3 regions of the Janthinobacterium sp. KBS0711 genome follow, and region 2 is predicted to be linked to each of the others. Evidence: predicted binding sites of a transcription regulator. Region 2 holds the regulator's gene; each other region holds the start of a gene.
What was found. The regulator NrdR, encoded in region 2, represses ribonucleotide reductase genes. The targets are predictions, from matches to a motif close to CACNANATNTNGTG.

Region 1 (10,214 bases), on a different contig from region 2:
TCGTGTTGATCAAGTCGATGCCGAAGTTGCAGTGCATCGATTCGTCGCGCAGGATGTACTGATACTGTTCCGCCGCGCCCATCATCTTGTTCTGGCGGCCCAGCGCCAGGATCTGCGTGAAGCCGACGTAGAAGAACAAGCCTTCCATCAGGCAGGCAAACACGATCAGCGATTTGAGCAGCTTCTGATCGTTTTCCACCGTGCCGGTGACGAACGCAGGGTCGGTCAGGGTGTTGATGAACGGGATCAGGAATTCGTCCTTGTCGCGGATCGACTTGACTTCGTTGTAGGCGTTGAAGATCTCGCCTTCGTCCAGGCCCAGCGACTCGACGATGTACTGGTAGGCGTGCGTGTGGATCGCTTCCTCGAACGCCTGGCGCAGCAGGTACTGACGGCACTCGGGCGCCGTGATGTGGCGGTAGGTGCCCAGCACGATGTTGTTGGCGGCCAGCGAGTCAGCCGTCACGAAGAAGCCCAGGTTGCGCTTGACCAGGCGGCGCTCGTCGTCCGTCAGGCCGTTCGGGTTTTTCCACAGCTCGATATCGCGCTGCATGTTCACTTCCTGCGGCATCCAGTGGTTGGCGCAGCCGGCCAGGTATTTGTCCCATGCCCATTTGTACTTGAACGGCACCAGCTGGTTGACGTCCGTCTTGCCATTGATGATGCGCTTGTCGTCGGCATTCACGCGGCGCGCCACTTGCTCGGCGTTCGCTTCGGACGGCTCGGCACCTGCCGGCAGGTTCAATTCAGTATTACCCAGTGGCGCTTGCTGCGCCGGACGCGGCACAGCTGCCGACGTGGTTTCATCATCCCAGGACAACGACATATTCTTCTTCCTTTCCATGCCGGCGAGCCGGCGATCCGCAACAGGCCCGTTGAATCGGACAATGCGGATATTGACAACATTGAATCAGCCCAGACGCTCTGGGCTGACAACTTTAAATTTTTTAAAAACCGTCGCGAGCAAGCCCGATATCGGGTCGAGTAGCGCAGCCGTACTTTAGTACGGTGAGCAACACAGAACCCGAGAGGGGGCTGCGCAGCAGGTTTTTACTGGCAGGCTTCGCACTCTTCGAAACCGTCATCACCTGGACGCAGGTAGCAGGCTTCGCCATCGGCGTCGTCCGCTGCCGCTGCCACCACTGGCGCCACGGCCACCGCTGCTGCCGCGACGACCGCTGCCTGGGCGCTTTGCGCGCTGGCCGACATGCCGCCGTCGACTGCCACGGCGTTCAGGGCGCCCGTCTTGGAAGTCGATTTCTCCATGTGGGTGGCGGCGATGGTACGCAGGTAGTAGGTGGTTTTCAGGCCACGCAGCCATGCCAGCTTGTAGGTCTCGTCCAGTTTCTTGCCCGATGCGCCAGCCATGTAGATGTTCAGCGACTGGGCCTGGTCGATCCACTTCTGGCGACGCGAAGCCGCTTCCACCAGCCAGCTTGGCGACACTTCAAAGGCGGTGGCATAGATATCGCGCAGGTCTTGCGGGATGCGGTCGATCTTCACCAGCGAGCCGTCGAAGTACTTCAGGTCGGAGATCATGACTTCATCCCACAGGTCGCGTGCCTTCAGGTCGCGCACCAGGTAGCCGTTGATCTCGGTGAATTCGCCCGACAGGTTCGATTTCACGTACAGGTTCTGGAACGTCGGCTCGATACAGGCCGATACGCCGATGATGTTCGAAATCGTCGCCGTCGGGGCGATCGCCACGCAGTTCGAGTTGCGCATGCCGAACTTGGCGATGCGTTCGCGCACCGGCGTCCAGTCCATGGCCGACGAGGCATCGACTTCCAGGTAGCCGCCACGCTCTTCGGCCAGCAGTTTCACCGAATCCTGCGGCAGGATGCCGCGGTCCCACAGCGAGCCGGCGTACGACTCATAGCGGCCGCGCTCTTCGGCCAGTTCCGTCGACGCCAGGTAGGCGTAGTAGCAGACGGCTTCCATCGAGGTGTCGGCAAACGATACGGCGGCGTCCGAGGCGAACGGCACGCGCATCATGTGCAGGCAGTCCTGGAAGCCCATCACGCCCATGCCGACCGGACGGTGGCGCATGTTCGAATTGCGCGCCTTGTCGACGGCGTAGTAATTGATGTCGATGACGTTGTCGAGCATGCGCATGGCGGTGCGGATGGTCTTGGCCAGCTTGACGTGATCGAGCTTGCCTTCCTTCATGTGCGCCGGCATGTTGACGGAACCGAGGTTGCAGACGGCGATTTCGTCAGGGCCCGTGTTCAGCGTGATTTCCGTGCACAGGTTCGAGCTGTGAACGACGCCGACGTGCGACTGCGGGCTGCGGATGTTGCAAGGATCCTTGAACGTGATCCATGGGTGGCCCGTTTCAAACAGCATCGACAGCATCTTGCGCCACAGGTCCAGCGCGGCAATCTTCTTGAAGACGCGGATTTCGCCGGCGGCGGCCTTGGCTTCGTAGCCCAGGTAAGCCTGTTCAAAGGCCTTGCCGACCTTGTCGTGCAGGTCTGGCGTGTCCGACGGCGAGAACAGGGTCCAATCGCCTTTTTCCATGACGCGCTTCATGAACATGTCGGGAATCCAGTTCGCCGTGTTCATGTCGTGCGTACGGCGGCGGTCGTCGCCCGTGTTCTTGCGCAGGTCGAGGAATTCCTCGATGTCCATGTGCCAGGTTTCCAGGTAGGCGCAGACGGCGCCCTTGCGCTTGCCGCCCTGGTTGACTGCCACGGCCGTGTCGTTGACCACTTTCAGGAACGGCACCACGCCTTGCGACTTGCCGTTGGTGCCCTTGATGTGGGCGCCCAGGGCGCGCACTGGCGTCCAGTCGTTGCCCAGGCCGCCGGCGAACTTGGCCAGCAGCGCATTGTCCTTGATGGCGTCGTAGATGCCTTCCAGGTCATCGGAGACGGTGCTCAGGTAGCACGACGACAGCTGCGAGCGCAGGGTGCCCGAGTTGAACAGGGTCGGCGTCGAGCTCATGAAGTCGAACGAGGACAGCAGGCTGTAGAACTCGATGGCGCGCGCTTCGCGGTCCGCTTCGTTCAGCGCCAGGCCCATGGCCACGCGCATATAGAACGCTTGCGGCATTTCGATGCGCACGTCCTGGATGTGCAGGAAGTAGCGGTCGTACAGGGTTTGCAGGCCGATGTAGCCGAACTGCAAGTCGCGGTCGGCGACGATGGCTTTCGCCAGGCGCTCCAGGTCGAAGCTGGCAAGTACCGGGTTCAGCAGCTCGGCGGCGATACCCTTGGCGATGTATTGCGGGAAATAGGTCAGGTATTCGGCGGCAGCGGCCGCTTGCGGCACTTCCTTGCCGAACACTTCCTTGCGCACCGTGTGCAGCAGGATGCGGGCCGTGACCTGGCTGTAGGCCGGGTCTTTTTCCATCAGCGCGCGCGCCGCCAGAATGGCCGACTTGTGCAGCTCTTCGACAGGCACGCCGTCGTACAGGTTTTTCACGGTTTCAGCCAGGATGGCGTCGGCATCGACATGCTTTTCCAGGCCGGCGCAGGCGGCGTTGATCAGGTCGCGCACTTCCTGCATGTCCAGCAGGCGGCGCACGCCGTTGTCGGTGACGTTCAGCTGGGGCGCGGTCACTTGCGCGGACGCGCCTTGCGCTTCCTTCTGCAAGCGGCGCTCTTCCATGTGCTTGGCGCGGTACAGCACGTAGGCACGCGCCACGTCGTGCTCGCCCGAACGCATCAGCGACAGTTCCACCTGGTCTTGCACGTCTTCGATATGGAAGGTGCCGCCGCCCGGATGGCGGCGCACCAGCGCGGCGACGACGCCGTCCGTCAGTTGCTCCACCAGTTCGCGGATGCGTGCCGAGGCTGCGCCCTGGCCGCCGTTAACGGCCAAAAACGCCTTGGTCATGGCGATGGCGATCTTCGAAGGCTCAAATGCCACCACCGCGCCGTTGCGGCGGATGATGCGATAGTCGCCCAATGCCGCGCCCGTGCTCGCCACGCTGTTGGCCGCGCCTGGCGCTGGCGATACTGGCGTTGGATGGATGGAAATATCTTGTGGTGATTGCATTGAAGCTCCCGTTGTCAGCTAAAGTCAGCCTGCAGTTTTGCTGCCGCGTGTGTTGTTGAATAGAACGCCCGATGGTCAGGGTTTCTTCAGATATTTGTTGCTAAATAGTAAATTAATAATGCATAAAACAGTGTCAGAATCCATCTCGCCACACCGCACTGCCCGGCTGGCGCGAAACACGATCAAGGGTGATAAACCGCCAGTTCCAGTGCTTTATCAGCAATCCGGGTAGCTTTGACAATAATTCTGAAAACGTCTGTGATGGCACTACATATAGTCTTTACGTCCAACTTCTGCACTAATTGTAGTACCCATCGGAGGGTGATGCAATAGTTTTCCGGCATCCGTTGGCGTAATTTTTTGTATTTTCATATACGATTTCGGTTGACTTTTCAGGGCATGGATGGAAAGCCCAATCCCCGCGAAGTAAGCGCTAACGCAGGCTGCCCGCGCAGGGTTTCCAGCCAGCATACTTGGTAAAAATGCCAGTCAAAAAATGGCCCCGGATCCGTCTTTCTCCCCGGCGCGATATGCTCGTGCCCGCGCACCTGGGACAGCCCGTAGCGCGCCACCAGCGCCGCCGTCAGCGCCGCCAGCACATGGTATTGCCGCTGCTGGAAGGGCACGTCGTCCGCGCCTTCCATTTCGATACCGATGGAATAGCCATTGCATTGCGGGCGTCCTTCGAACATGGACGCGCCCGCATGCCAGGCACGTTGATCAGTAGAAACATATTGCAACAACGCACCATCGCGCCGCACAAAAAAGTGCGCCGATACCTGCAAGCCACGCAGGTCGGCGAAAGAAGGATCGGCATTATAATCTACCCGGCCCGTAAACAAGTCCGACACATGCGGCCCGCCAAAGTGGCCGCCCGGCAAGCTGATGTTATGAATCACCAGCAAGTCGATTTGCGCACCGTCCGGGCGCGCATCGTGGTGCGGCGAGTCATAGCGCAGCGCGCCGTCGCACCAGCCGTCTTCATCTATCGTCCATCCGCTCATCAAGTAAAGCTTCCTGTATCGTCAATTTCTGCATGCGGTAACGCAACTGGCGCACGCTCAAGCCCAGCTGGCGCGCCGCCCGTGCGCGGTGGTAGCGCGCCTGCACCAGCGCCAGCATGATCATGTCGCGCTCGGCCTGGCGCAAATACACGTCCAGCGGCAGGACGGGGGCCACGCCATGCGCCGCCATGCCTGGCAGGCACAGTTGCCGTTCCGGCAAGTCCGGCAATGCCGGCGGCGCCCGCAAGGGCATGTCGCCCGCCGCCGATGGCAAGACCAGCCCGTCGAGCGCGATCACGCCGCCGTCGGCAAAGGCCAGCGCCCGCTCCAGCACGTTTTCCAGTTCACGCACATTGCCGGGAAACGCATGCGCGGCCAGGGCCGCCAGAACGGGCGGCGCCAGACTCACGGTCCGGCGTGGCGACAGGCGCGCGAGAATCACCTCACATAATACCTGCAGATCGCCGCGCCGCTCGCGCAGCGGCGGCAACACCAGCTCGATCACATTCAGGCGGTAAAACAGGTCCTGGCGGAATGTGCCGGCGGCCACGCCCCGCGCCAGGCCATGCTGGCTGGCGCACAGGATGCGCACGTCGACGGCTTCGTCGCTACTGCCGCCCAGCTTGCGCACGCGGTGCTCCTGCAGCACGCGCAACAGCTTTACCTGCATGGCCAGCGGCAGATCGTCGACTTCGTCGAGCAGCAGGCTGCCGCCGTGGGCCGCCTGGAACAAGCCCTGGCGCTCGTGCAGCGCGCCCGTATAGGCGCCCGGGCGGCAGCCGAAGAATTCCGCCTCCATCAGCGCTTCGGGAATGGCGCCGCAGTTGACGGCGATAAACGGGAAGCTGGCGCGCGCGCCCTGGGCATGGATGGCGCGCGCCGCCAGTTCCTTGCCCGTGCCCGATTCGCCGCGGATGGCCACCGGCGCGCCACAGCGGGCGATGCGGCCGATCTGCGCGCGCAGCGCCTGCATGGGCAGCGAGTTGCCGCTCAGTTGCGGCGCCGGCGGCATATCGCCGGCAGGATGCTGGCTGGGACTGGGACGGGACATGGAGGCGCGCCTTTCCGCAATGGCGGCGACGAACCGCCTGCTGCAGATGCTACGCCGGACGGATGCCGGAGGACGTTACGATACGGATGAGCAACGCGCGCGAACCTGCCGGCCTGCCCTTACAAGGTGGCGTGCGCGTGGCTGCAGTAATCGTGACCCTTGGCCTGCACGTTTTCCGAGGCTGGGTAATACACGCCGCAATGGGCGCAGCACAGCATCAGCTCGGCATCAGGCAATTCCTGCGGCCGGCCGGGCGGCGTAAACGGGTTCGGCTGCTGTTGCTGCTGCGCGCGGGCGCGCTGCTGCATGCCACGGATCTTGCTGCGGATCGCAAACAGCACCAGGAACACCAGCGCCAGCCAGAATAAAACACGTGTCATGCGAATCCTCGGTGTAAAACCACTTCCAGTACAAAACGGCTGCCGACATAGGCCAGCAGCAAGGTGGCGAAACCGGCCAGGGTAAAGCTCAGGGCCGTCTTGCCGCGCCAGCCGCGAAAGCGCCGGCCTGCCAGCAGCGAGGCAAACAGCAGCCACGACAGCATGGTAAACACGGATTTGTGATCCCAGTTCAAGGCCTTGCCGAACAGTTGCTCAGAAAACACGATGCCCGACAGCACGGTCAGGCTGAGCAAAATAAAACCCAGGCCAATCATGCGGAACAGCAGCTTTTCCATCGTCAGCAAGGCTGGCAGCTGGTCCAGCGCCGTGCCGATGAAGCCACGGCTTTCGCTGCGCGTATGCAAGCGCGATTCCTGCAGCGCCATCAGCACGGCGTGAAAGGCGGCAATCGTCAGGGTGCTGTAGGCGAGCACGGCCACGGCAATATGCCAGCCGAAGACGGCCGACTTGCCTTCCATGCTGACCTGGCTGCCAGGGAAGGCCCAGGCCAGGCCGATGGCGAGGACGGCGCTGGGCATGACCATGCGGCGCAGGCCATCCAGGCTGAAATTGCGGTTCTCTATCCAGTAGGCGCCCACCGAAACCCACAGCGCGGCCGACAGCATGGCGGAAAAACCAAAGCGCAAGGTGCCCGGCGCCATCAGGTCGAACCACAGGGTGGCGGCGTGCGCCAGCCAGGCGACGCCAGTCAGGCCGGCAATGAGCCGGGCACGGGACGAGGGAAGCACTGCGCACGCCGCGTACAACAGGGCGGCAATGAAAAAGAAATAGATCTGCATAGTTTAAGTTTACACCATAGCCGGCAAGCGCGATTCAAGCGGCAGTATGGGCTGCAGGCAATTTGCCGCCAGCCGATACCGCAAGCCTGCCATGATATCGCGCCTCGGCCGCGGCGGGGTGGCGCAGCCTCAAGATTTCAGCAATCTTTCCTGCGGCACACTGCCGCCGCGTCACGGCCACGTTGCCATCTGGATGAGGCAGTCCTATAATTATGTCCATAGAGCAACAATCTTTCACCTTTCGCCACTCGCCCCCACCGCCATGTTCTCTTTCAAAAAAATGTCCTGGACCTGTCTCCTGCTGGCTGCCTGCACTATATTAAGCGGCTGCATGAAAGATGCGCCTTCCCAATCCACGTACGAAGAGTATTTCCGCACATCCGTCCAGAGCTATGACCTGTACAAGGAGTACTTCGACATCGCGAAGCTGGAAAAGCTCAACGGCTGGAAAGAGAACGAACAGTATGAAATCAAGGGCTCGGCCGTGCTGCGCGCCAAGGTGGGCTACCTGGAATTGCTGGCCGACGTGGCCGACAAGCTCGAGGCGCAGGCAAAGACGGATGGCTCCGTGGGCATGACCATGGGCCTGGGCCTGATGGCGCGCGGCATGAACGGCGAAAACAAGGTCTTCCGCGACTTCTGGGTGCAGCAACAGGAAAAGAAGGCGATTCCCGCGCCGCTGCTGGCGCGCCAGGCGGCGATGACGGCCGAGCGTTTCGACAACCTGATGCAATGGTCGGACCAGCTCGTGCAAAACAATTACGGCGCCATCATCAGCCGCCAACTGAAGAAGGGCGATGAACTGACCCGCATCTACACGCTGAGCTTCCGCCAGACGGAAAAAGGCTGGATGGGTTTTAACGCCCGCTAAAGCCACTCCTCCACAAAAAAACCTCCGCGCCATCGCTGGTGCGGAGGTTTTTTCATGGCTGCCTGATTTACTTCACGTTCAGGCTCTTTTTCGCCTGCTCCAGCAAGTCCGTCTTGACCCAGTCCTTGGCCACGGGCGGCTTCGTCATGCGGCCCACGCCCGTTTTCACCATCACATCCGTGGTGATCTGGATATGCTCGGGCGAGATGTCGTACGAATACGGCGAATTGCTGATCGCGTCGTCGAAGTCATCCTTCGTGATCTGGCCGCGGAACACGACTTCGCGCACATATTTTTCCGCCGTCGCCTTGTTGTCGATAAAGGTCTTGGTGGCTTCGACGAAGCAGCGCATGAACTTTTCCGCCACGGGACGGCGTTCCTTGTAGAATTTTTCCGTCATCACCATGGTCCGCACGGGTTCGCCGATCGGCGTATCGTACGGTTTGATGACTTCGGTGCCGAAACCCTTGTTGATCGCCTGCGACGACTGCGGCTCGGACTGCATCATGGCGTCGATATTCTTGCCCATCAGCGCCTGGTTCAAGTCGGCATAGGCGAGAAATACCAGCTGCACGTCCTTGCCCTTGGTTTCCGAATACGTCAGGCCCGCCTGCGACAGCTCGGCCAGCAGCAGCACTTCCTGGATGCCGCCGCGCGTCACGCCCACGCGCTTGCCCTTGAGTTCCTTGACACTGGTAATCTTTTGCCCCGCCCCGCCCACCAGGCGCGCGCCGCCCTTGGCAAAACCGGCCACCACATAGATCGGCGCACCGCCGGCGCGGCCGGAAATGGCCGCTTCGGACGCCGTCGCGCCCACGTCCAGCTCGCCCGCGATAATCGCCTGCATCACGTCGAGGCCCTTGGCGAAGATATGCTCTTCGACCTTGATGCCGCACTTGGGCGCGATTTCCTTGATGTACGACACGGCGCCGTAATGGGCGAATTTCAAATTACCCAGGCGCACGACTTCCTGCGCCTGCGCCTGCACGGCGCCCATGCCGAAGGCCAGCATGAGGGCGGCGGCGATACCGGTCTTCAAAGTTGATTTTTTCTGCATCGGGTTCTCCTGTGGTGGTTGGTGTGTGCCCGCAAAGGCAAAACTACGCGAAACACTGCTTTTATTATCAGGAGATAGTACCGCGTGTTGGAGCCAGGGCAACATTTTTTTGCCGGCAGCCACGCTGCCGGCGTTGTTATTACTGCCTGTTATTACTGTCCCGCCAGCGCCACGACCGGATCAAGTCCCGACGCCTTGCGCGCCGGCATGAAGCCAAACACCAGCCCCGTCACCACGGCGCAGGCAAACGCACCGGCGATGGCGCTCAGGGAAAAGATCACGGGCACGTCCCAGACCAGCAGCAAGCCGGCCACCGTCACGCCGACTACGATGCCGGCCACGCCGCCCACCACCGACACCAGCACGGCTTCCGTGAGGAACTGGCGCAGGATGTCGCGCCGGCGCGCGCCCGTCGCCATGCGGATGCCGATTTCGCGCGTGCGCTCGCGCACCGTCATCAGCATCACGTTCATGACGCCGATGCCGCCCACCACCAGCGAGACGGCCGCGATCAGGCTCAGCATCATGGTCATGTTGTCCTGCGTCTTGGCTTCGGCGGCGATCGACGCGGCCGCGTTGCTGATGCCGTAGTCGCGGATGCGGTGGCGCTCGAACATGGTGGCGTCGACGGCCGCCTCCACTTCCGTCACGCGCTTGACGTCGTCCACCGCCATGACGGTGTACGTGGGCTCGCGCTGGCCGAAGACGCGGATGCCGGCCGTGGAAAACGGCAGCAGCAGCACGTCGTCTTCATCCTTCTCGCCCGTCAGCGCGCCCTTCGCGCTCATCACGCCGATCACCTGGAACGGCACGTTGCCGATCAGGATGCTCTGCCCCACGGGATTGGGCACGTCGGGCATCAGCTTTTCCGCCAGGTGCGCGCCCAGCACGGCCACCGTGGCCATCTCGCGCTCGTCTTCCTCGGTAAAGAAGCCGCCCTTGGCCACGGGCCAGGTCTGGATCTGCGGCAGGGCTGGTCCCGTGCCGCGCACATAGGTCTGCACGTCGAGGTTGCCGTGGCGTATTACCTTGTTGCCCGTGACATTCGG
Region 2 (7,701 bases):
CTTGCCGCCGCTGCACGCCCACTGCAAGCCTTGGGCGGCGGCATTCCATGCGGAAGTGTCGCGGCAGATATGCAGGCGCGCGCCGGGCAAGGCCGCATGCAGCCGCTGCTTCCATTCGGCGATATCGAATTGCGCCAGTTCGGCCGCGCTGCAGGCGGCAGTACCAAAACAGTCCGGCGCACCGCCGCCCGCTTCGGCCTCGTCCGCCGCCGCATACGCCACGTTCAGGTAGGAATTGCCCGTATCGGGGCCATTCATGAGCACGCTGTTCGCGCGCATGCGCTCGGCCATGCCGGCCGCCAGTTGCACGCCCGCCGACAACAGCGCCGACTCATGGCGCGCGCGCAGGGAGTTCAATTGCAGGATGCTGGCGCCCAACAGGCCCAGCGCCAACAGCAGCAGCGACACGAGCACCTCGACGAGGCTGCTGCCACCCATGAGACCACGCGCGCCGCTGTGCATGAGCTTCTCCTGCGGACAGAATGAAACCAGGACTGGAGCCGCACGGACGCACGGCCCAGCTACAAGATAGGCGCGCGCAAAAAGCCGGGTCTGCGCTGGCGCAAACAGTACGGCGAAAGGTGGGAAGAACAGCGTTGGGATTAATCAGTCCGCTTGCCGGGCGAACACTGGCGTGGTGAACACGGGGCGCAAACCGGCCCCGTTTTCAACAAGGTGAACAAGAAGGTGAGGTCAGGGCTTGCGCGCCTGCCCCACTTCGGCGATGGCATCCTGGAACTCGGCCAGGTCTTCGAAATTCTTGTACACGGAGGCGAAGCGGATGTAGGCGATCTTGTCGAGGCGCTTGAGTTCCTGCATGACGAGTTCGCCGATATAGCCGGAATCAACTTCGCGCAAGCCGCTGGTCAGCAGTTTTTCCTGGATGGACGCGATGGCCGTATCCACGGAGGCGGCCGCGACGGGACGCTTGCGCAAGGCCAGCATCAAACTGCCGCGCAACTTATCCGCAGCGAACTCCGTCCGGCTGCCATTCTTTTTGACGACGGCCGGCATGATAAGTTCAATGCGCTCGTAAGTCGTAAAACGCTTGTCGCATTTGCCGCAGCGGCGGCGGCGCCGAATGGCATCCCCTTCCTCCGATACGCGCGTATCGAGAACCTGGGTGTCGCCGTGCTGGCAAAATGGACATTTCATGGGCTGGCTACAACTTTATAGTAATAATTACGGGAAATCACCGTCCTTGTACAAAGGGCGCCCGAATCACTCCGGGCGCCCTTGGGCACGAAGGAATGTGTCATACAGAATCTTACTCTGTATGACACATTCTGGACAAATAATTATGCAGCGTACACAGGGTGCGCGTCGGCCAGCACTTTCACGGCCGCTTTCACGCGCTCGATGGTGGCGGCGTCATGCGGATTGTCCAGCACGTCCGCGATCAGGTTGCCCACTTCTTCCGCTTGCGCTTCCTTGAAACCGCGCGTCGTCATCGCCGGGCTGCCCAGGCGAATGCCCGAAGTGACGAATGGTTTTTGCGGGTCGTTCGGGATGCCGTTTTTGTTGCAAGTGATGTGCGCGGAACCGAGGATGGCTTCGGCTTCCTTGCCCGTCAGGTTCTTGGCGCGCAGGTCGACCAGCATGACGTGCGATTCGGTGCCGCCGGAAACGATGCGCAGGCCGCGCTTGATCAGGGTTTTCGCCAGCACATCGGCGTTCTTGATCACTTGCTTCTGATATTCAACAAATTCAGGGCTCAGCGCTTCCTTGAAGGCAACGGCCTTGCCGGCGATCACGTGCATCAGCGGGCCGCCCTGGATGCCAGGGAAGATGGCCGAATTGATGGCTTTTTCGTGTTCGGCCTTCATCAGGATGATGCCGCCGCGCGGGCCGCGCAGCGATTTGTGCGTGGTCGAGGTGACAAAGTCGGCGAACGGCACCGGGTTCGGGTACAGGCCGGCGGCGATCAGACCGGCGTAGTGGGCCATGTCGACCATGAAGTAGGCGCCAACTTCCTTGGCGATCTTGCCGAAGCGTTCGAAATCGATCTTTTTCGAGAACGCGGAGGCGCCGGCGATGATCAGCTTTGGCTTGCGTTCGCGGGCCAGGCGTTCCATTGCATCGTAGTCGATGTCTTCTTCCGCCGTCAAGCCGTAGGAAACGACGTCAAACCATTTGCCGGACATGTTCAGCGGCATGCCGTGGGTCAGGTGGCCGCCTTCGGCCAGCGACATACCCATGATCAGGTCGCCTGGTTTCAGCATGGCGAAGAATACGCCCTGGTTCGCTTGCGAGCCCGAGTTCGGCTGCACGTTCGCGCATTCGGCGCCGAACAATTGCTTGACACGGTCGATGGCCAGTTGCTCGGCCACGTCGACGTACTCGCAGCCGCCGTAGTAGCGCTTGCCTGGATAGCCTTCGGCGTACTTGTTCGTCAGCTGCGAGCCTTGCGCTTCCATTACGGCTGGCGATGTGTAGTTTTCCGACGCGATCAGTTCGATGTGGTCGTGCTGGCGCGTGTTTTCTTTTTGAATGACGGCGAACAATTCAGGATCGACGTTGGCGAGGGTATGATCTTTTGCAAACATGTAAAAACTCCAAGTATGAGGGTGCTTGTACTGGCAGATTGGATCGAATGAGGGGAGCCGGCGTTAAGTGAATAACAACATTGGACAGGCAGCCTCTTCGTGCTTTTCCATAGTGGCTACCCAGGCGAACGGCTGATGAAAAATCTCACGTTTCCCGGTGGGTGCCCACCTTTCGCCGGTTTGCCGATCGCCACTCATGGAGATCGCCCGACTTTTCGCCAGTCACGTGAGACGTAATGGAATGCAAATTGTAAGTTAAGTGCCCAAATTGAGCAAGGAATGCAAGCGTGCCGCTATAATCGCCGCCCGGGCAGCGCCGGTCCGGCGTCTTAAGCTGGATGTAAACTTTGCTCATGCATGTAAGCGTATGTTACGGGGCTTGCCATTGCAGCCCTCCGTTTTACAATGCTGCGGTGCAACTTATATGCAGCTTTTGCATGGCTTTCCAGCAAGCGCCCACAGTCACAAGAAGAAAAATCGCGTAAAATGTTGCTCAATCTCACTACTGGCGCAATAAACATGCCTTCAGTCTTTACCTGGAACGTACGTGTCTACTATGAAGACACCGACGCCGGCGGCATCGTCTATTACGCTAATTACCTGAAGTTCTTCGAGCGCGCGCGCACCGAATGGCTGCGCGCCATCGACGTGGGCCAGCAGGAATTGCTGGAGCAGCATGACGCGATGTTCGTTGTCAAAAGCGTCAACGCCGACTATCATGCGCCAGCCAGACTCGATGACACGGTAAGATTAACCTTAAGTATAGAAAAAATGGGGCGCGCCTCCATCGTTTTCCTGCAACAAGCCTGGTGCGGCGACCGCCTGCTCAACACGGCGCGCGTCAAGATCGGCTGCGTCGATTCGGCACTGCGTCCGCGCGCCGTGCCTGATGCAGTCGCGGCCCGCATGCGCGCCGCCTGACCCCACCCGCCACCCCGGATAATTCACCCAACAGACTGCCAGCCAATGAACGTTACACAAGATCTTTCTTTCCTCGCGCTCATCACCAATGCCCACCTGATCGTGCAACTGATCATGGCCCTGCTGCTGCTGATTTCCCTGACCAGCTGGACCTACATTTTCCGCAAGATGTTTGCCGTGCGCCAGGCGCGCAAGCAAACCATCGAATTCGAACGCAGCTTCTGGGCCGGCGGCAACCTGCATGCGCTGCACCAGAACGCCAGCGGCAACCGCGACCAGAGCGGCGCGCTGGCCCGCATCTTCGACGCCGGCATGGGCGAATTCATCAAGGGCAAGGCTTCCTACGGTTCGCGCGAAGCGCTGGACGTGGGCGCCGTGCTCGACGGCGCACGCCGCGCCATGCGCGCAGCCTTCCAGCGTGAAATGGACGTGCTCGAATCGCACCTGGCCTTCCTCGCTTCCGTCGGTTCCGTCTCGCCGTACATCGGCCTGCTCGGCACCGTCTGGGGCATCATGAACGCCTTCCGCGGCCTGGCCAACGTGCAGCAAGCGACCCTGGCCGCTGTCGCGCCCGGCATTGCCGAAGCGCTGATCGCCACCGCCATCGGCCTGTTCGCCGCGATTCCCGCCGTCGTCGCCTACAACCGTTTTTCGCATGACATCGACCGCCTGGCGATCCGCTTCGAGAGCTTCGTCGAGGAATTCTCCAACATCTTGCAGCGCCAGTCGCGCTAAGAGGGAGCAGCGTCCATGGGTTCCTCATTCAATAGCGGCGGCATGCGCGGCGGCCGTGGCCGCAAGTTCAAGTCCGAGATCAACGTCGTGCCGTATATCGACGTGATGCTGGTGCTGCTGATCATTTTCATGGTGATGCCGTCGTCGAACAATCCCAGCGTGGTGAACTTGCCCAACGCGGAAAAGTCGGCGAAACCGCCCGATGACTATATTCAGATCGTGCTGAAACCGAATGGTTCGCTGTCGATCGGCGTCATCGGCAAGGAACAGCTGTCGCCGGAAACGGAACCGAACCGCGACGCCCTGCTGCGCAAGCTGCGCGGTTTGCACGAAACCAATCCGGACTATCCCGTGATGATCGCGGGCGACAAGGAAAGCAAGTACGACGATGTGATCCAGCTCATTTCGGAAGCGAAAAAGATGGGCATTACCCGCGTCGGCCTGGCCACCAAGTAAGCACAGCGTCCTGTTTCCAGACTTGACCGTTTTTAGATAGACTAGACTTTGCAGAACAAACAAATCGACCATGTACTCGGCAAGCCCTACAGCGTGCCGCGCGAACGCAGCCGCTGGCCCTCGCTGGGCCTGGCGCTGGCGATGCACCTTGGGCTGCTGTTTTTCCTGTGGGTGGGCGTACACTGGCAAAATACGGAACCTGTCGCCGTCGAAGCGGAAGTGTGGGACATGAAAGTGCAGACGGCCGCGCCGCCGCCCGAAGTGGCGACGGAACCGGAGCCGACACCGGCCCCGCCGCCTGAACCGCAAGTGGAACAGCCGGCTCCGCCGCCACCGCCGCCGGTGGCCGCGCCCGAGCCGAAGGTCGACCTGCGCGAGGCGGAGATCGCCCTTGAGCGCAAGAAGGCCAAACTGAAGGAAGAAAAAGAGAAAGCGGCAGCGGAAGAGCGCCGCAAGCAGGAATTAAAGGAACGCGAGGAAGAAAAGCGCGAACTGGAAAAACAGAAGCAGAAAGAAAAAGACAAGGCTGAAAAGCTGGAAAAAGAAAAGGCCGACAAGCTGGAGAAAGCCAAGCAGGCCAAAGAGAAAGAAAAAGCGGCGGAAGAAAAAGCCGAGAAAGAACTGTCCGAGAAAAAAGCGGCGGCGGAAAAAGCTGCCAAGGCGAAAAAAGCAGCGGAAGAGAAAAAAGCCGCCGACAAGGCGCGCGCTGCGGAAATGAGCCGCATCACGGGTGCGGCGGGCGCCGGCACGACGGGCACGGCCGCGAAAGCGACCGCGCCACGCAAGGACAGCGGCTATGTCGCTGCCCTGACGAGCAAGATCAAGAGCAATATCGCGTACAGCGGTAGCACGGACGTGCCGGGCAACCCGCGCGCCGTGTTCAAGATCGAGCAACTGCCAACTGGGGAAATTATTTCGGTCCGAAAGATTAAAAGTAGCGGCCTGCCGGCGTATGACAGCTCGGTGGAAAACGCCATTAATAAATCGTCGCCACTGCCGAAGAAAAAAGACGGCACCGTGGAACGCGAGATTGAACTCATATTCGAGATGAAGGATTTGCCTAAATGATGACCATGAAAAAAATGAGCTATGTCGTGCTCTGCGCCAGCCTGGTGCTGGGAGCGTCCAGCGCCCAGGCGCAGCTGCGCGTGGAGATTACGGGGATCGGCAGCAACCAGATCCCGGTGGCTGTCGCCAGCTTCGTCAATGAATCGGCGGCGCCGCAATCGCTGTCCGGCATTATCAAGGCCGACCTGGCGCGCAGCGGCGTGTTCAAGCTGATCGACGCCGATGCGCCCGTAGCGGAAACGGCACCCGTCAGCTATGAACAGTGGAAGTCGCGCGGCGCCGACGCGCTGGCGGCCGGCACCGTGCAAAGCATGGCCGATGGCCGCCTGGACGTGCGCTACAAGCTGTTCGACACCATCAAGGGCGCGCAGATTTCCAGCATGAACAATGCGGCCGCGCCGCAGTTCAACCGCCTGCTGGCGCACAAGATCGCCGACGACATCTATGAAAAGCTGACGGGCGTCAAGGGCGCGTTCGCCACGCGCATCGCCTACGTCACGCAATCGGGCCGCGAATACCGCCTGGAAGTGGCCGACGCCGATGGCGAAGGCATCCAGGTCGCCCTGCGCTCGAACGAGCCGATCATTTCGCCTGCCTGGTCGCCGGACGGCACCAAGGTCGCGTACGTGTCGTTTGAAAAGAAAAAGCCCATCGTCTACGTGCAAAACCTGGTGACGCGCCAGCGCACCATCGTATCGAATGAAAAAGGCAGCAATTCCGCACCGAGCTGGAGCCCGGACGGCTCGCGCCTGGCCGTGGCCCTGTCGCGCGATGGCCATACCCAGGTCTACACCGTCAATGCCGACGGCAGCGGCTTGCGCCGCGTCAGCACCAGCAGCGGCATCGATACGGAACCCCAATTCTCGGCCGATGGCCAAAGCATCTACTTCACCAGCGATCGCAGCGGCGGACCACAAATCTACCGCATGTCGGCCAGCGGCGGCGAAGCCAAGCGCGTGACGTTTGGCGGCTCCTACAACATCAGCCCGCGGATTTCGTCCGACGGGAAGACACTTGCTTATATTTCCCGTCGCGACGGCAATTTCCAGCTCTACGCGCTCGACCTGGCTAGTGGCCAGGAACTGCGCCTGTCGGACACCGCCAACGACGAATCACCGAGCTTTTCGCCCAACGGGAAATATATCATGTACGCGACCGAATCCGGACGACGCAAGTCGCTGGCAGTGGTATCGGTGGATGGCCGCGTCAAACAGCGTTTGACTACGCAAGCTGGCAATATCAAGGAGCCCACCTGGGGTCCTTTTATGAAGTAAATGCTGTACAGTTTCACCTTTAACCATGACCCGGAGAATAAAAATGAGTAACTTTAAAAGTTTGGCTTTCATCGCCGCTACCGCAGCTCTGCTGTCCGCCTGCAGCACCCCAGTCAAAGTAGCCGAGACCCCAGTGGTTGAGCGCGCTCCTGAAAAAGTCGCAGCTCCAGTTGACACCCGTCAAGTTCAGCCAGTAACGACCGCATCGGTCGATCCACTGGACGATCCAAAAGGCGTGCTGGCTAACCGCAGCATCTACTTCGACTTCGACAAATACGTCGTGCGCGAAGCGGACACCCCAGTCGTGCAAAACCACGCTGGCTACCTGGTGAAAACGCCTAGCCGCAAGATCCTGATCCAAGGTAACACCGATGAACGCGGTGGCGCTGAGTACAATCTGGCCCTGGGTCAGAAACGTGCTGAAGCCGTGCGCAAGTCGATGGCAGCCCTGGGCGTGCCAGAAGGCCAAATGGAAGCCGTGTCGCTGGGCAAAGAAAAGCCTAAAGCACAAGGCAGCAACGAAGCAGCATGGGCAGAAAACCGCCGCGCTGACATCGTTTATTGATGTTGACAGGTGAGCGCGGCAGCATTGGCGCTTACCTAACTGGCCAGTCATAGGCATAATAATGGGGCGCAGCGCGGTGATTCACCGCCCGGCGCCCCGTTTGCATGTTTGCGTAACCTTAGAAAGCCCGACCCAT
Region 3 (13,357 bases), on a different contig from region 2:
TGGCTTCGGCCGCCACCAGCGCGGGACGGTGGCCGATCACCAGCACTTCGTCGTTGCTGCGCAGGCGCAGTGCGGGTTCCAGCGGCAAGACCTTGCCATGCCGGCGCACGCGCGTGATGCTGGCGCGGCCCGCGAAAATATGCTGCAAGGCATCGAGACGGCGCCCCGCGCCCCGGCTGATGCGGTAGGCGCGGCCCACCATGTCCGGCGTCGCCTGCACGCCGTCGCCATCGGTTTGCGCGCCGCCCATCTTTTCCCACAATTTATCGGCTTCCTCGCGCAGGTTGACGCGCAGCAGGAGCGGAAAAATCTGGCTGGTGACGATGACGATGGCGATCAAGCCAAAGATGTACGTGATGGAATACGCGGTGACGACGTTGGCTTGCAGCTCGGCGATGCGGGCGGCCGGCAGCGCCAGTTTCGAGATGGCGTCCGTGGCCGTGCCGACGACGGCCGATTCCGTCGCCGCGCCCGCCATCATGCCGGCCGCCGTGCCCTGGTCCAGGCCCAGGAAACGCGTGGCCAGCAGCACCAGCGCCAGCACCACCACCACTTCGATCAGGCACAGCAAGCCCAGGCGCAAACCCTTGGCATTCAGATTGGCAAAGAACTGGGGACCGCCCGCATAGCCGAGGGCGAAGATGAACAGCATGAAGAAGACGTTCTTGACGCTGGCGTCCAGGGTGATGCCCAGTTGGCCGATCAGCAGCGCGGCGATCAGGGTGCCGCACACGCCGCCCAGCTGGATGGGACCGAAGCGTATTTGCCCTACCGCATAGCCCAACGCCAGCGCCAGGAACAGGGCCAGCTCCGGCACCTGGTGCAATACCGACGTGATCGACTCGAGCATGGGCAAACCTTCGAAAAGATAACGGATGGTTACAAGGGAACAGAACGTTCGGCGGCTGGCGGCGGCTGGCTTTTGAACGGGCGCACGGGTCCTGCACGACAATTGCCATGGCAGCTTGTGCTTGCAAAATGTTGCAACGTGGAATTATGTTCGGTGAAAATTTTACAAGTGTCAACAGGTGTTCTGTTGAACTCGCCTTGCGTTTCATCAAACATCGTGCGCACGATTGAAGCGCTTGTTTGACACTGATCAATAAAACTATTAGTAATGTTTTGGACGGTACCAAAGTGCCTTGCGCAGCAGCGGCGTCTCTTCCGGCAAGTCGGGATTGGCCAATTCCAGCACGTACCGATGGGACAGCTTCAGGCCCTGCGCGAGGCGACCGAAATGGCGCTGGAACAGCTGCGCGAAACTGCCATCGGCCAGCATTTTCTCCAGCCCGGTCTCGATGTGGCGCGCCAGTTCCGGCCGGTGCCTACCGACAAAAAAATACAGCGCGGCCGGGTAGCGGATGACCAGGTGAGTGTCCAGCGCCAGCGGCAATGGCGCATGGCTGGCCAGCTCGCTTTGCGCCTCGATCACGGAGCGGGGAAAGTAGTCGATGCGCCCCGCCGCCAGTTGCTGGAACAGGCCTTCGTAGGTGCTCGAAGTATCGAGGCGCAAGCCATTCGCCTGCAGGATGACGGAGTCGGGCCAGTCGCGCATCTGGCCGGCCGACAGCCGCGCCAGTGCGGCGATGCTGCGCACGTCGCGCAGCAGTTGCGGCTGGCGCGCGTGGATCAGGGCCACTCGCCAGCCGATCAGGCCGCGGTCGATGGGGATGCGCACCGGCAGCAATTGCGTTTCGCGCGCGCGGCTCGTCATGGTCCAGACGACATCGACGCTGCCGGACGCCGTGGCGATTTCCTGCATGGCGCGCGTCTGCACCATGCGCAGCGCGGAGCGGCGCAAGGCATAGGCCTGGCCCGAACGGGCCAGCGCCTGTTGCAGCAAGGCCGTCACATAGCCTTGTTGCGGATCATCAATCGCCTGGTGGCGCGGATACACGAGCGGCAGCGGCGACGACTTGCCGGCGGCGGCGGCGCCCAACGGCCACAGGGCGGCAAGCTTGAGCAGGGGGCGGCGCTGCATGGGCCCTCCTTTCCAGCGCTTTCATCAGCGTTCTTATCAGAATGACAGTATCACGCAGCAGAGCACGCTTGTCGACTCGAATATGGAAACTGTGTACAAAACAACAGCGCTTTCAGCGCTGGACAGCAGGGGTCGGAATTAATCCAGATCAATAAAACCGCAAATAGAAAATAAATCCTGCGTGCCGCTCTGGACGGCATGCATGCCCCTCGCCTACGCTGTTTTTTTATCTGAAAAACAAGAGGAACCCATGCAGACAGCGCGCTTGAATATTATTGGAATGGATCACGAAGGCTGCGCCGACAGGCTGACGGGCGCGCTCGAAGCCGTCACGGGCGTGGCCACCGTCTGCGTCTCGCTGGCGCGCCACGGCGCCACGGTGCAATTCGACGAAAAGCTGGCCACGCAGGAACGCCTGCTGGCCGCCGTCAACGACGCCGGCTTCATGGGCGAAGCGACGGATGAAGAACAGCTGGCCTCATGCAGCGGCGCCTGCGGCCACTGCCGCCACTGAGTGCCGCCACTGCGCGCCGCCACCTTCCCGCTTACCCTCCCCGCGCGCCCCGGTCGCGCAGGTGCGCCAGCACGCGGCGCGGTCCCAGCGCCTGCAGGTCGAACGGCGGCAACTCGATGGCGTCGAGCGTATTCTTGAACAGCAAGCCCAGTTCCGTATCGCCTTCCAGGCTCAAACGGCGGCTGAAGAACAGGGTGTCCGGATCTTCCTGGCGCCGCGCCAGCAGCATCAAGTCATGCACGCTGGCGGCGATGCACAGGTCCGGCACGTCGACATAGCGCTCGGCCACGAACACCGTTCCCTGCCACTCGAAATCGAAGGCGATGCCCGCGTCCAGCAGGCGCAAGCGAAGACTGCGCCCTTCCAGGCTGCAGCGCACGTCGTCGGGCAATTGCGGCGCCAGCAGGCGGTTCAAGCCTTGCACGAACAGCCACGAGGCGGGATACGGCGGCAGCTTGGACAGCAATTCGGCCAGCGGTTCGGGCAGCCGGTACGATACGGCCGGCTTGCTCAGAGGAGGCTTGGCCGGGACGGGCAATCTTTCCAGTTGATCTTGCATGTGCTTCCTTTCGATGCGTTCAATGGGCGGCGTGCTGTTCCATGCCGGGCTGGCCGTGCCAGTAGCCGTCGCAGGCGCCGGCCGGCTGGCAAGCGGCCAGCTGGGCCTGGGCGCCGATGCCGCTGACCTGGCCGCGGCGGGCGCGGTCGAAGATGGCGATGACTTGTTCCGTATGCATGGCTTGCGGGCTGATGCGCGCCACGGACACGCCCATATCGCGCATGGCCTCGAGCTCGCGCACCAGGTTGTAGACGAGGGCCGACTGCGTCTGCGTGCCGTTGAGCACAAGGAACGGCACTTCATCGCGCGTGCGCAGCAGCAGGCCGTCCGGCTCTTCCAGGCAGCTGTAGCCGCAATCGTCCTTCGGCAGGTTGCGGTTGCGCGCCGTGAAGCAGCGCGCGGAAAACGCCAGCGGCATGCGGCCGTAGGCGAATACCTCCGTCTCCAGCCCATCCGGTTTCTGGCGCTGCATCTCGGCCAGCGCCGTCTGCCCCATTTCCAGCGGCATCACCCAGCGCCGCGCACCCAGACGCGCCAGCAATTGCAGGCTGGGGCCATTGAACAGGTTCAGATGGGGACCGGCGACGAAGGGCGTGCCCTTTTCCATGCAGTGCACGGCGCCCATGTCGTTGGCCTCGACGCCGTAACGGCCATTGCCCGTGATGCGGCGCAGGGTCGCCAGTTCCGCGCCCGCCTCGATCAGCGCCTGCGTCGACAGCACCACTTCCTTGCCGGCGGCGGCCAGCATGTCGGCGATATCGAGCCAGTCGGCCAGGCGCACCTCGTGCCGGCGCGAGCAGACGGTTTCGCCCAGGTAGACGATATCGACGGCCGTGGTGGCGATCTGCTGGTAAAACTCGAAGACGGTGGCGCGCGGCCAGTAGTAGAGCAAAGGGCCCAAAGAGAGTTTTAACATGCCTTTTCCAGTATTTTTAAAGTTTACAAAACCGTAGCGAGCGGTTCGCGGCGAGGCCGAGAAGCGCAGCTGTGCTAGAGCACAGCGAGCATCGCAGGCCACGCCCCGGGACGCGCAGTAGGTTTTGCTATTTCCAGGAGCGATGGTAGGCGCCTAGAGTGTGCTGCTGGCCTTCGGCCAGCTTGTCCATGGACGCCATCCAGGCCGGCTTGACGGCGTAGCGCGCATTGCCTTCGCGGCAGGCGTCGATCGCTTCGCGCCACACGCGCGTCACCTGCGCCACGTAGGCGGGGCTGCGCTGGCGTCCTTCGATCTTCACGGCGCGCACGCCCATGGCGATCAGCTGCGGCAGCAGCGCCAGCGTGTTCAGGCTGGCCGGCTCCTCGATGGCGTAATACTCTTCGTCGTTGACTTCGAAACGTCCCTTGCACAGGGTGGGATAGCTGGCGTTTTCGCCCGGTGCGTAGCGGTCGATCAGCACGCCGTTCAGGCGCGATTCGAGACCGTTCGGCGTTTCCAGCCAGCGCACGGATTTCGCCGGCGAGCACACGCCGTGGGTGTTCGGCGCCTCGCCCGTCGCATACGACGACAGCGCGCAGCGCCCTTCGACCATCACGCACAGGCTGCCGAAGCCGAAGACCTCGATCTCGACTTCCGTCTTGGCGATCAGTTGCTCGACCTGCGCCATCGACAGCACGCGCGGCAGCACGGCGCGGGCGATGCCGAAGTACTCATGGTAAAAATTGATGGCTTCGTAGTTGGTGGCCGAGCCCTGCACGGACAGGTGCAAACGCAGTTGCGGGTGGTGCTCGCTTGCATACGCCATCAGGCCCGGATCGGCCACGATCATGGCGTCGATGCCGGCCTGCGCGGCGCGGTCGATGGCGCTGCGCCACACGGCCCAGTTGTGCGGCTGCGGATAGGTATTCAGCGCCAGCAGCACCTTGCGCCCATATTGGTGGGCGTAGCGCACACCCTCGGCGATGGCCTTCTCGTCGAAATTGAGGCCGGCGAAATTGCGCGCATTGGTGGCGTCGCGAAAACCCAGGTAGACGGTGTCGGCGCCGTTGTCGATGGCCGCCTTCAAGGCAGGCAGGCTGCCGGCGGGGCAGACCAGTTCCAGCGGTCCGGCCACGCGGGTGGCGGTGGTTGATTCAAGCATCATGGTGTTCACAGTCCTGTAGCGGCTCAGGGTGCAGACTATAGCCCCGCCCATACCGCCCAGTCCTTGACGCAGGTGAAGGAATGCATGCATGGCTGGCGCGCGTTCAACTTGCTTGACCTGGCTGTAAAATGCCCCACTTTTCTCCCTCACCGATTGCCGCCATGCCCCGCAAACCGCTGCTGATTTTTTTGCTCACCCTGTTCCTCACCGTGCTGCAAGTGCAGTGGGCCGCCCCCGCGCAAGGCTACGACGCCGAGGCGCTCTCCGTGCTGTCGCCCGAGGCGCTGGGCGTCTGGGCCGGCGTGCTGCTGCTGTTCCTGCAAGCCGTCTTCGCGCGCCGCGCCATGCCCGTGCTGCGCCAGGCCGCCATCTGCACAGGCCTGCTGGCCGTCTACTGGCTGCTGGCGAACTACGTGACGTTCGACGCGCGCGTGGCCAGCTGGAGCACCTTCTCGGCGCGGGAAATCTGGGCGCACGTGCTGCCCGCCTCCGTCGTCAGCATCGCCGTCTGCGGCGCCGCTTACCTTGGCCTGAGCGGCTTCCTCCTGCGCCAGGGCCGCGCGAAAAAGTAAACGGGGACGCTTTTTTCACCTGCATCAAGGATTCGCCACGCAACTGCACGCGCCCTTTGACGCCACTATATTTAGTGATTAATCTCCATAAAAACACCGCATGTTGTGTTTATTGGAGGTTTCATGACGACGAATGCAGTTCTTCCATCACGCGGCCAGGTCGATGTCGCCGCGTCCATCAATGAATACCTGGACCGGCGCGACTGGCGTGTCAACGCCAACGCCAACCAGGGCTACTCGCTGGGGGGCCTGATACTCAATGTGTCGGGCAAGGTCATCGCCAATTACTGGCTGGACCAGGTGTATCCGCCGGAAGTGGGCGCGGCGCACCGCGAAGCGGCGCTGCACATCCACGACCTCGACATGCTGGCCGGCTATTGCGCCGGCTGGTCGCTGCGCACCCTGCTGCACGAAGGCTTGAATGGCGTGCCGGGCAAGATCGAATCGGGCCCGCCGAAACACATGTCGAGTGCCATCGGCCAGATCGTCAATTTCCTCGGCACGCTGCAAAACGAGTGGGCCGGCGCGCAGGCATTCAGCTCCTTCGACACCTATATGGCGCCCTACATCCGCAAGGACAGCCTGCGCTACGAGGACGTGCGCCAGTACATGCAGGAGCTGATCTTCAACCTCAACGTGCCATCGCGCTGGGGCACGCAGACGCCGTTCACCAACCTCACTTTCGACTGGGTCTGCCCGGATGATTTGCGCGAGCAGATTCCCGTCATCGCCGGCCAGGAGATGGACTTCAGCTATGGCGAGCTGCAGGCGGAAATGGACATGATCAACCGCGCCTACATCGAGATCATGATGGCGGGCGACGCCAAGGGCAGGGTCTTCACCTTCCCCATCCCCACCTACAACATCACCGAGGATTTCGACTGGCATAGCGAGAACGCGGAACGCCTGTTCGAGATGACGGCCCGCTACGGCCTGCCCTACTTCCAGAATTTCATCAATTCGGAACTCAAGCCGAACATGATACGTTCCATGTGCTGCCGCTTGCAGCTGGACTTGCGCGAACTGCTCAAACGGGGCAATGGCCTGTTCGGTTCCGCCGAGCAGACGGGTTCCCTGGGCGTGGTCACCATCAACTGCGCGCGCCTGGGCCACTTGTGGCGCGGCGACGAGCCAGCGTTGATGGCCGACCTGGACCGCCTGCTGGAGCTGGGCAAGACCAGCCTGGAAATCAAGCGCCGCACCATCGAGGAACTGATGCAGCAAGGCCTGTTCCCGTACACGAAGCGCTATCTGGGCACCTTGCGCAATCACTTTTCCACCCTGGGCGTGAACGGCATCAACGAGATGATCCGCAATTTCAGCGCCGGCGCCTACGACATCACGACACAGGAAGGCCATGCGCTGGCCGTGCGCCTGCTCGACCACGTGCGCGCCCGCATGGTGCGATTCCAGGAAGAGACGGGCCACATGTACAACCTGGAAGCGACGCCGGCCGAAGGCACGACGTACCGCTTCGCCCGCGAAGACCGCAAGCGCTATCCCGCCATCCTGCAGGCGGGCACCGTCGACAATCCGTATTACACGAATTCGTCGCAACTGCCCGTCGGCCATACGGACGACCCGTTCGAGGCGCTGGAATTGCAGGATGCGCTGCAGCGCAAATACACGGGCGGCACGGTGCTGCACCTGTACATGACGGAAGCGCTGTCGGATGCGAATGCGTGCCGCGAGCTGGTAAAACGCGCGCTGAGCCGCTTTTCGCTGCCCTACATCACCGTCACGCCCACGTTTTCCATCTGCCCGCGCCACGGCTACCTGGCCGGCAAACATGAATTCTGTCCCACCTGCGACGCGGAACTGATCGCCCGCAAGCAGTCCGATCTCGCTCACCCACTCAAGGAAACGCCATGAATGCACGTCCCGACTTCACTCCCGCCATCACCCTGCTCGACACGGAACGCCAGCGCTGCGAAATCTGGACCCGCGTGATGGGCTACCACCGCCCCGTCGCCTCGTTCAATATCGGCAAGCAGGGCGAATTCCAAGAACGCCAGTACTTTACGGAAGCGAGCGCCCGGGTTGGCCAGCCCGCCTGCCATGGCTGAGTTGAAAGTGGGCGGCCTGACGCCCTTTTCCGCCACCGACTATCCGGGCAAGCTGGCGGCCGTGGTGTTCGTGCAGGGCTGCCCCTGGCGTTGCGGCTATTGCCACAATCCGCACTTGCAGGCGCGCACGCCGGAAGGCGCCATGCCCTGGCAGGACGTCCTGACCTGGCTGCGCCGCCGCGTGGGCCTGGTCGACGCGGTCGTCTTCAGCGGCGGCGAAGCCAGCATGGACCCGGCGCTGGGGCGCGCCATGCAGGACGTCAGGGCGCTGGGATTCGGCATCGGCCTGCACACGGCCTGCATCTATCCGCAGCGCCTGCAGGAAGTGCTGCCCCTGGTCGACTGGGTGGGCTTCGACATCAAGGCGCCGTTTGCCGACTATCGTCATGTGACCCGCGTGGCCGGCAGCGGCGACCCCGCGCGCGCCTGCCTGGACGCCATCCTTGCCAGCGGCGTCGCCTACGAATGCCGCACCACCGCCCACCCCGACTTGCTGCCGGACGAACAGCTGTTGGCCCTGGCCAGCGCCCTGGCCGCCAAAGGCGTCGACAATTACGTGCTGCAGCAGTTCCGCGCCGAAGGCTGCCTGGACGCGGCGCTGTCCGGCCGCACCCTGCACGGCTATCCATCGGCGCCTGTTCTGGCGCAAATCGGCGCCATGTTTCCCCGTTTTACATTCCGTAATCATGGCAATTGAGCCTGCAGCCACATAATTGCTGAAAGCTTCACAAAATTCCCCGTTCTGCAACGCTGAAATGTCTTGCGTGCTGTAATGTATCAACTGTGCTGCGCACCACGCGCAGCCCATCTGATTCCTCACTCCGCATTACAGATAAGCGTCATCCATGAACGATTTCACCGCAGTCAGTCCAGGCCTCCCTTCCACCCACGCCGACATCCTGTACGGCCCGCCGCGACCGGATCTGCTGCGCGAGGAAGTGCTGGCCGACCTGCTGGAAGCGACGGCCCGCCGCTGCCCCGAGCAAATCGCCCTGATCGACGGCGCGCGCCGCACCACCTATGCGCAGCTCGATGCCCAGGCGGGCCTGGCCGCGTCACGCCTGGTGGCGGCCGGCGTCAAGCCCGGCGACATCGTGGGACTGTGGCTGCCGCGCGGCGCCCATTTGCTGCTGATGCAGGCGGCCATCGCCAAGGCGGGCGCCGCCTGGCTGCCCGTCGACGAAGACACGCCCGTCGAGCGCCTGCAGGTGTGCCTCGATGACGCGAACGGTTTTGGTGTCGTCAGCTGCGCCCAATTCGCGCCGCGCCTGGCCGAGGCAGGCATCGGCCGCCCCGTATGGACGGCGGAAAGCCTGCTGGCCCCCGCCACGCCGGGCGAACAGCTGCCCGCGCGCGGCGCCGTGCTGCCCGAACACCCGGCGTACGTGATCTACACATCCGGCTCCACGGGCAAGCCGAAGGGCATATTGATCAACCAGCGCAGCATCTGCCACTTCCTGCGCAGCGAAAACGCCGTGCTGGAAGTGGCGCAGTCCGACACCGTCTACCAGGGCTTTTCCGTCGCCTTCGACATGTCGTTCGAGGAAATCTGGATCGCCTACCTGGTGGGCGCCACCCTGTGGCTGGGGCCCAAGGAGATTTCGGGCGACCCGGAAGCGCTGCCGCGCGCGCTGGCCGACAACCACGTGACGGTGCTGCACGCCGTACCAACCTTGCTGGCCCTGTTCGCCGAGGAAGTACCGAGCCTGCGCCTGATCAACCTGGGCGGCGAGATGTGTCCGGAGTCGCTCGTCGAGCGCTGGTCGCGCCCGGGCCGCGCCATGTTCAACACCTATGGTCCCACGGAAGCGACCGTCTCGTGCAGCCTGGCGCGCCTGCGCCCCGGCGAGCCTGTGACCATCGGCACGCCGCTGCCCAACTACGGCTTGCTGGTGCTGCAGGTGGCCGAGCCGGGGGAAAACCATCCCTTGACTTTGCTGGCGCGCGGCGAGACGGGTGAGCTGTGCATCATCGGTCCCGGCCTGGCCGAGGGCTACCTGGGCCGGCCCGACCTGACGGTGGAAAAATTCCTGCCCAATCCCTGGAGCACGGGGCCCGACGATGCGCGCCTGTACCGCACGGGCGACCTGGCGCGCATCGATCCTGACGGCCAGGTGCTGTGCCTGGGCCGCGCCGACGACCAGGTGAAGATTCGCGGCTTCCGCGTGGAGCTGGGAGAGATCGAAGCCGTGCTGGCGCAGCAAACGGGCGTAGGCACGGTGGCCGTCCTGCTACGCAAGGATGACGGCATCGACCAGCTGGTGGCCTACATCGTCGGCAGCGACGAGGCGCCGGCCGAGGCCCTGGCCGCGAAAACCCTGCGCGCGGCCTTGAACCTGCACTTGCCGCCATATATGGTGCCGGGCCGTTTTGAATTGCTGCCGCTGATGCCGCGCCTCACCTCCGGCAAGATCGACCGGAAGGCGCTGAAGGCCATGCCCCTGTCCGCGCCGCCGCCTGGCGAAGCGGGTGAATCGGACGTACCGGAAACGCCGGCCGAAGCGGCCCTGTTCGCGGCGCTGGCCAAGCTGTTCCCGGGCCAGGCCATCTTGCGCCAGCTGGACTTTTTCAGCGACCTCGGTGGCCATTCCTTCCTGGCCGCACGCCTGGCCTCCGCCCTGCGCGCCGATCCGGCCTACGCCCACATGACGGTGCGCGACATTTACCAGAACCGGCAGATCGGCAAGATCGCCGCCGTGCTGAACGAAGCACCGGCGCTGGCCACACCGGAAGCGGAATGGAGGCCGCCATCGACGTGGAAGCGCTGGATCTGCGGCGCGGCGCAGGCGGCGGCCGTGCCTGGCCTCGTCACCCTGCGCATGGCGCAGTGGATGGCGCCGTTCTTCACCTATCACTTCTTCACGGGCGACACGGGCGACACCGTGCCGCGCGCCATCGCCGCCTCGATCGGGGTGTTCCTGCTGGCGACCCTGGCCGAATTTGCCATTGCGATTGCCGGCAAGTGGCTGATCGCCGGACGTTTGAAGCCGGGCAGCTATCCGCTGTGGGGCGTCACCTACTACCGCTGGTGGCTGGCCGACCGCCTGGTCGAATCGGCGCCCGCCTACCTGCTCAGCGGCTCGTCGCTCAATAGCTGGTGGCTGCGCGCGCTGGGCGCGAAAGTGGGCAAGGAAGTCGTCATCGGCTCGATGACCCTGCGCGCGCCCGACCTGCTGTCCATCGGCGACAACGTCAGCGTGGGCAATGCCGTCAACTTTGAAAACGCCCGGGTCGAACGGGGCCGTTTGCTGCTGGGCCAGATCAGCATCGGCAACGACGCCTGCATCAGCTCTTACGCGATCATGGAAGGCAATACCACAGTGGGCGCCTTCGGCCACCTGGAAGGTCAATCGGCGCTGGCCGATGGCGCGGCGGTACCGGCCGGGCGCGTGTACACAGGCTCTCCCGCGCGCGACGTTGGCGCGTTTGACCCTGCCAGCCAGCCGCCACGCCCCGCCGTCTCGCGCCTGCGCCTGACGGGCGAAACCGTGTTCTTCTGCTTCGGCATGGTCCTCATCGCCGTGCTGTTCTTCATGCCCGTCTTCCCCAGCTTCGTGCTGATCGACTGGTTCGACGAGCGCGAAATGATGCCGTGGCTGCAGGGACGCGACGTGACGACCCAGCTGGCCCGCTACTTCCTGCTGGCCTTCCCCGCCAGCGCCGTGCTGATCGTGCTGACGGCCCTGCTGTCAGCCGCCATCCGCTGGGGCGCGCTGCCCCGCTTGAAGCCGGGCAGCTCGCCCGTGCACAGCAATATCTATTGCGCCAAATGGCTGGTCAGCCATATCCAGGAATCGAGCCTGAACGTCCTGCATGGCATTTACGCCACCGTGTACGCGCCGTACTGGTACCGCCTGCTGGGCGCCAAGGTCGGCAAGGGCGCCGAGATTTCCACGGCCCTGGGCGTCGTGCCCGACATGCTGACCCTGGGCGACGACACCTTCATCGCCGACGCCGTCATGCTGGGCGACGAGCAGATCGACGGCGGCTGGATGACCATGCGTCCCACCGTCATCTCGCACCGCAGCTTTGTCGGCAACGGCAGCTATATCCCGGACGGCACCGTACTGCCCGAACACGTGCTGATCGGCGTGCACACGCATGCGCCCCGCAATGAACAGATGCACAGCGGCGACACCTGGCTCGGCTCTCCGCCCATGCACTTGCCCGCGCGCGAACAGGTCAGCGGCTTTGCCGAACACCTGACCTTCAAGCCGTCGCTGTTGCGCCGCCTGGGCCGCAGCCTGATCGAAGCGTTCCGCATCGTCGCGCCGCACGCCGTGGTGATCGCCGTCGGCTATACCCTGGTGCTGGACGTGATGCCGATCGCGGGCGCCGGACGCTGGGGCGAAGTGGTGGGCGACCTGGCCATTGCCGGCCTGGCCTACGGCATCGGCAATTTTTTGGTGGTCGTGCTGTTCAAGTGGCTGCTGCTGGGACGCTACCGCAAGCACGCGGCGCCCATGTGGACGCCGTTCGTGTGGATTTCGGAAGGCGTGACCAATCTGTACGAAGGTATCGCCGTGCCCAACTTCATGCGCTACCTGCGCGGCACGCCGTGGCTGCCGCTGGCTTTCCGCCTGATGGGCTGCAAGATCGGCCGCGGCGTCTACATGGACACGACGGACATCACGGAATTCGACTGCGTGCACATCGGCGACTACAGCGAATTGAACGCGCTGACCTGTCCACAGACGCATCTGTTCGAAGACCGGGTGATGAAGATCGACCACGTGGAGATCGGCCAGCGCGTCTACATGGGCCCGCGCAGCTCCGTGCTGTACAGCGCCAAGGTGGGCGACAATGCGCGCCTGGGACCGTTGACCCTGGTGATGAAGGGCGAACATATCCCCGCCGGCAGCAACTGGGCGGGCTGCCCGGCCGCGCCGCTGCGTAGCTGATCGCAGTTGATGGCTTTTACGGTGCTCCGGTTGGGGGATGGCGTGCTGGTGATCGGCATCGCCGCCGTGCTGCCGCGCTTGGAGGCCCGGTTACGCATCCGCGATGCCGCGCGCGAGGCCGTCGCACAGTGGCTGAAGCTGGATATCGAGACCATCTCGGTGGAGTCGACGCCGGGCGCCCCTCCCCACCTGCTGTTTCCCGGCGGCGTTGCGGGACTGTCGTTCAGCCATGACGAGGGAATCTCGCTGGCCGCCATCGGCTTGCATGGCCCTGTCGGCATCGACGTGATGCGGGTACAGGACATCCCCGACTGGTTCATTCTGGCGCGCGATTATCTGGGGCCGCAGGTGGCCGAAGCACTAGCCGCCTGCCCCGCCGAGCAGCGCCCATTGGCGCTGGCGCAAGCGTGGACGGCGCGCGAGGCGGCGCTCAAGTGGGCAGGTTTACAATTGGTGGAATGGGATGGGGCAGCACCGGCTTGCCGCTCGCATGCCTTGCCCCTGCCCGCACCCTACGTCGCGACCCTGGCATATTAATCTTCTTTGCCGCTACCGCTACCGCCAATCTGGACGAAAATCAGTTTTACGATAATACTGACGAGCAGTCCCAGCACCCCGATCAATTCCAGCATGGTCTTTCCTTTGCAGTGACAGCAGACGAGGCCACTGTACCGCGAACGGCG

Region 1: the regulator NrdR is predicted to act here: its motif matches at 4,268-4,281, upstream of VM94_RS15610 (ribonucleoside-diphosphate reductase subunit alpha).
Region 3: the regulator NrdR is predicted to act here: its motif matches at 5,771-5,784, upstream of VM94_RS11450 (ribonucleoside triphosphate reductase).

What each region holds. Positions count from the first base shown of each region.
Region 1 is NZ_LBCO01000024.1:659,975-670,188, forward strand. It holds gene VM94_RS15605 (ribonucleotide-diphosphate reductase subunit beta) at 1-826, opposite strand, end outside; gene VM94_RS15610 (ribonucleoside-diphosphate reductase subunit alpha) at 1,051-4,002, opposite strand; gene ampD (1,6-anhydro-N-acetylmuramyl-L-alanine amidase AmpD) at 4,395-5,006, opposite strand; gene VM94_RS15620 (sigma 54-interacting transcriptional regulator) at 4,984-6,057, opposite strand; gene VM94_RS15625 (PP0621 family protein) at 6,177-6,437, opposite strand; gene VM94_RS15630 (cytochrome C assembly family protein) at 6,434-7,237, opposite strand; gene VM94_RS15635 (hypothetical protein) at 7,569-8,108, shown strand; gene VM94_RS15640 (ABC transporter substrate-binding protein) at 8,176-9,165, opposite strand; gene VM94_RS15645 (MacB family efflux pump subunit) at 9,318-10,214, opposite strand, start outside.
Region 2 is NZ_LBCO01000007.1:75,234-82,934, reverse strand. It holds partial or broken gene pilV (type IV pilus modification protein PilV) at 1-462, opposite strand, end outside; gene nrdR (transcriptional regulator NrdR) at 694-1,155, opposite strand; gene glyA (serine hydroxymethyltransferase) at 1,299-2,546, opposite strand; ZMP/ZTP riboswitch at 2,658-2,782, opposite strand; gene ybgC (tol-pal system-associated acyl-CoA thioesterase) at 3,066-3,467, shown strand; gene tolQ (protein TolQ) at 3,513-4,202, shown strand; gene VM94_RS04150 (ExbD/TolR family protein) at 4,218-4,658, shown strand; gene tolA (cell envelope integrity protein TolA) at 4,707-5,726, shown strand; gene tolB (Tol-Pal system beta propeller repeat protein TolB) at 5,732-7,000, shown strand; gene pal (peptidoglycan-associated lipoprotein Pal) at 7,044-7,565, shown strand; gene ybgF (tol-pal system protein YbgF) at 7,700-7,701, shown strand, end outside.
Region 3 is NZ_LBCO01000020.1:29,705-43,061, reverse strand. It holds gene aspT (aspartate-alanine antiporter) at 1-850, opposite strand, end outside; gene VM94_RS11480 (substrate-binding periplasmic protein) at 1,112-1,981, opposite strand; gene VM94_RS11475 (heavy-metal-associated domain-containing protein) at 2,184-2,495, shown strand; gene ubiT (ubiquinone anaerobic biosynthesis accessory factor UbiT) at 2,527-3,054, opposite strand; gene ubiV (ubiquinone anaerobic biosynthesis protein UbiV) at 3,074-3,970, opposite strand; gene ubiU (ubiquinone anaerobic biosynthesis protein UbiU) at 4,098-5,135, opposite strand; gene VM94_RS11455 (hypothetical protein) at 5,297-5,707, shown strand; gene VM94_RS11450 (ribonucleoside triphosphate reductase) at 5,831-7,579, shown strand; gene nrdD (anaerobic ribonucleoside-triphosphate reductase) at 7,576-7,773, shown strand; gene VM94_RS11440 (anaerobic ribonucleoside-triphosphate reductase activating protein) at 7,766-8,470, shown strand; gene VM94_RS11435 (Pls/PosA family non-ribosomal peptide synthetase) at 8,619-12,674, shown strand; gene VM94_RS11430 (4'-phosphopantetheinyl transferase family protein) at 12,696-13,211, shown strand.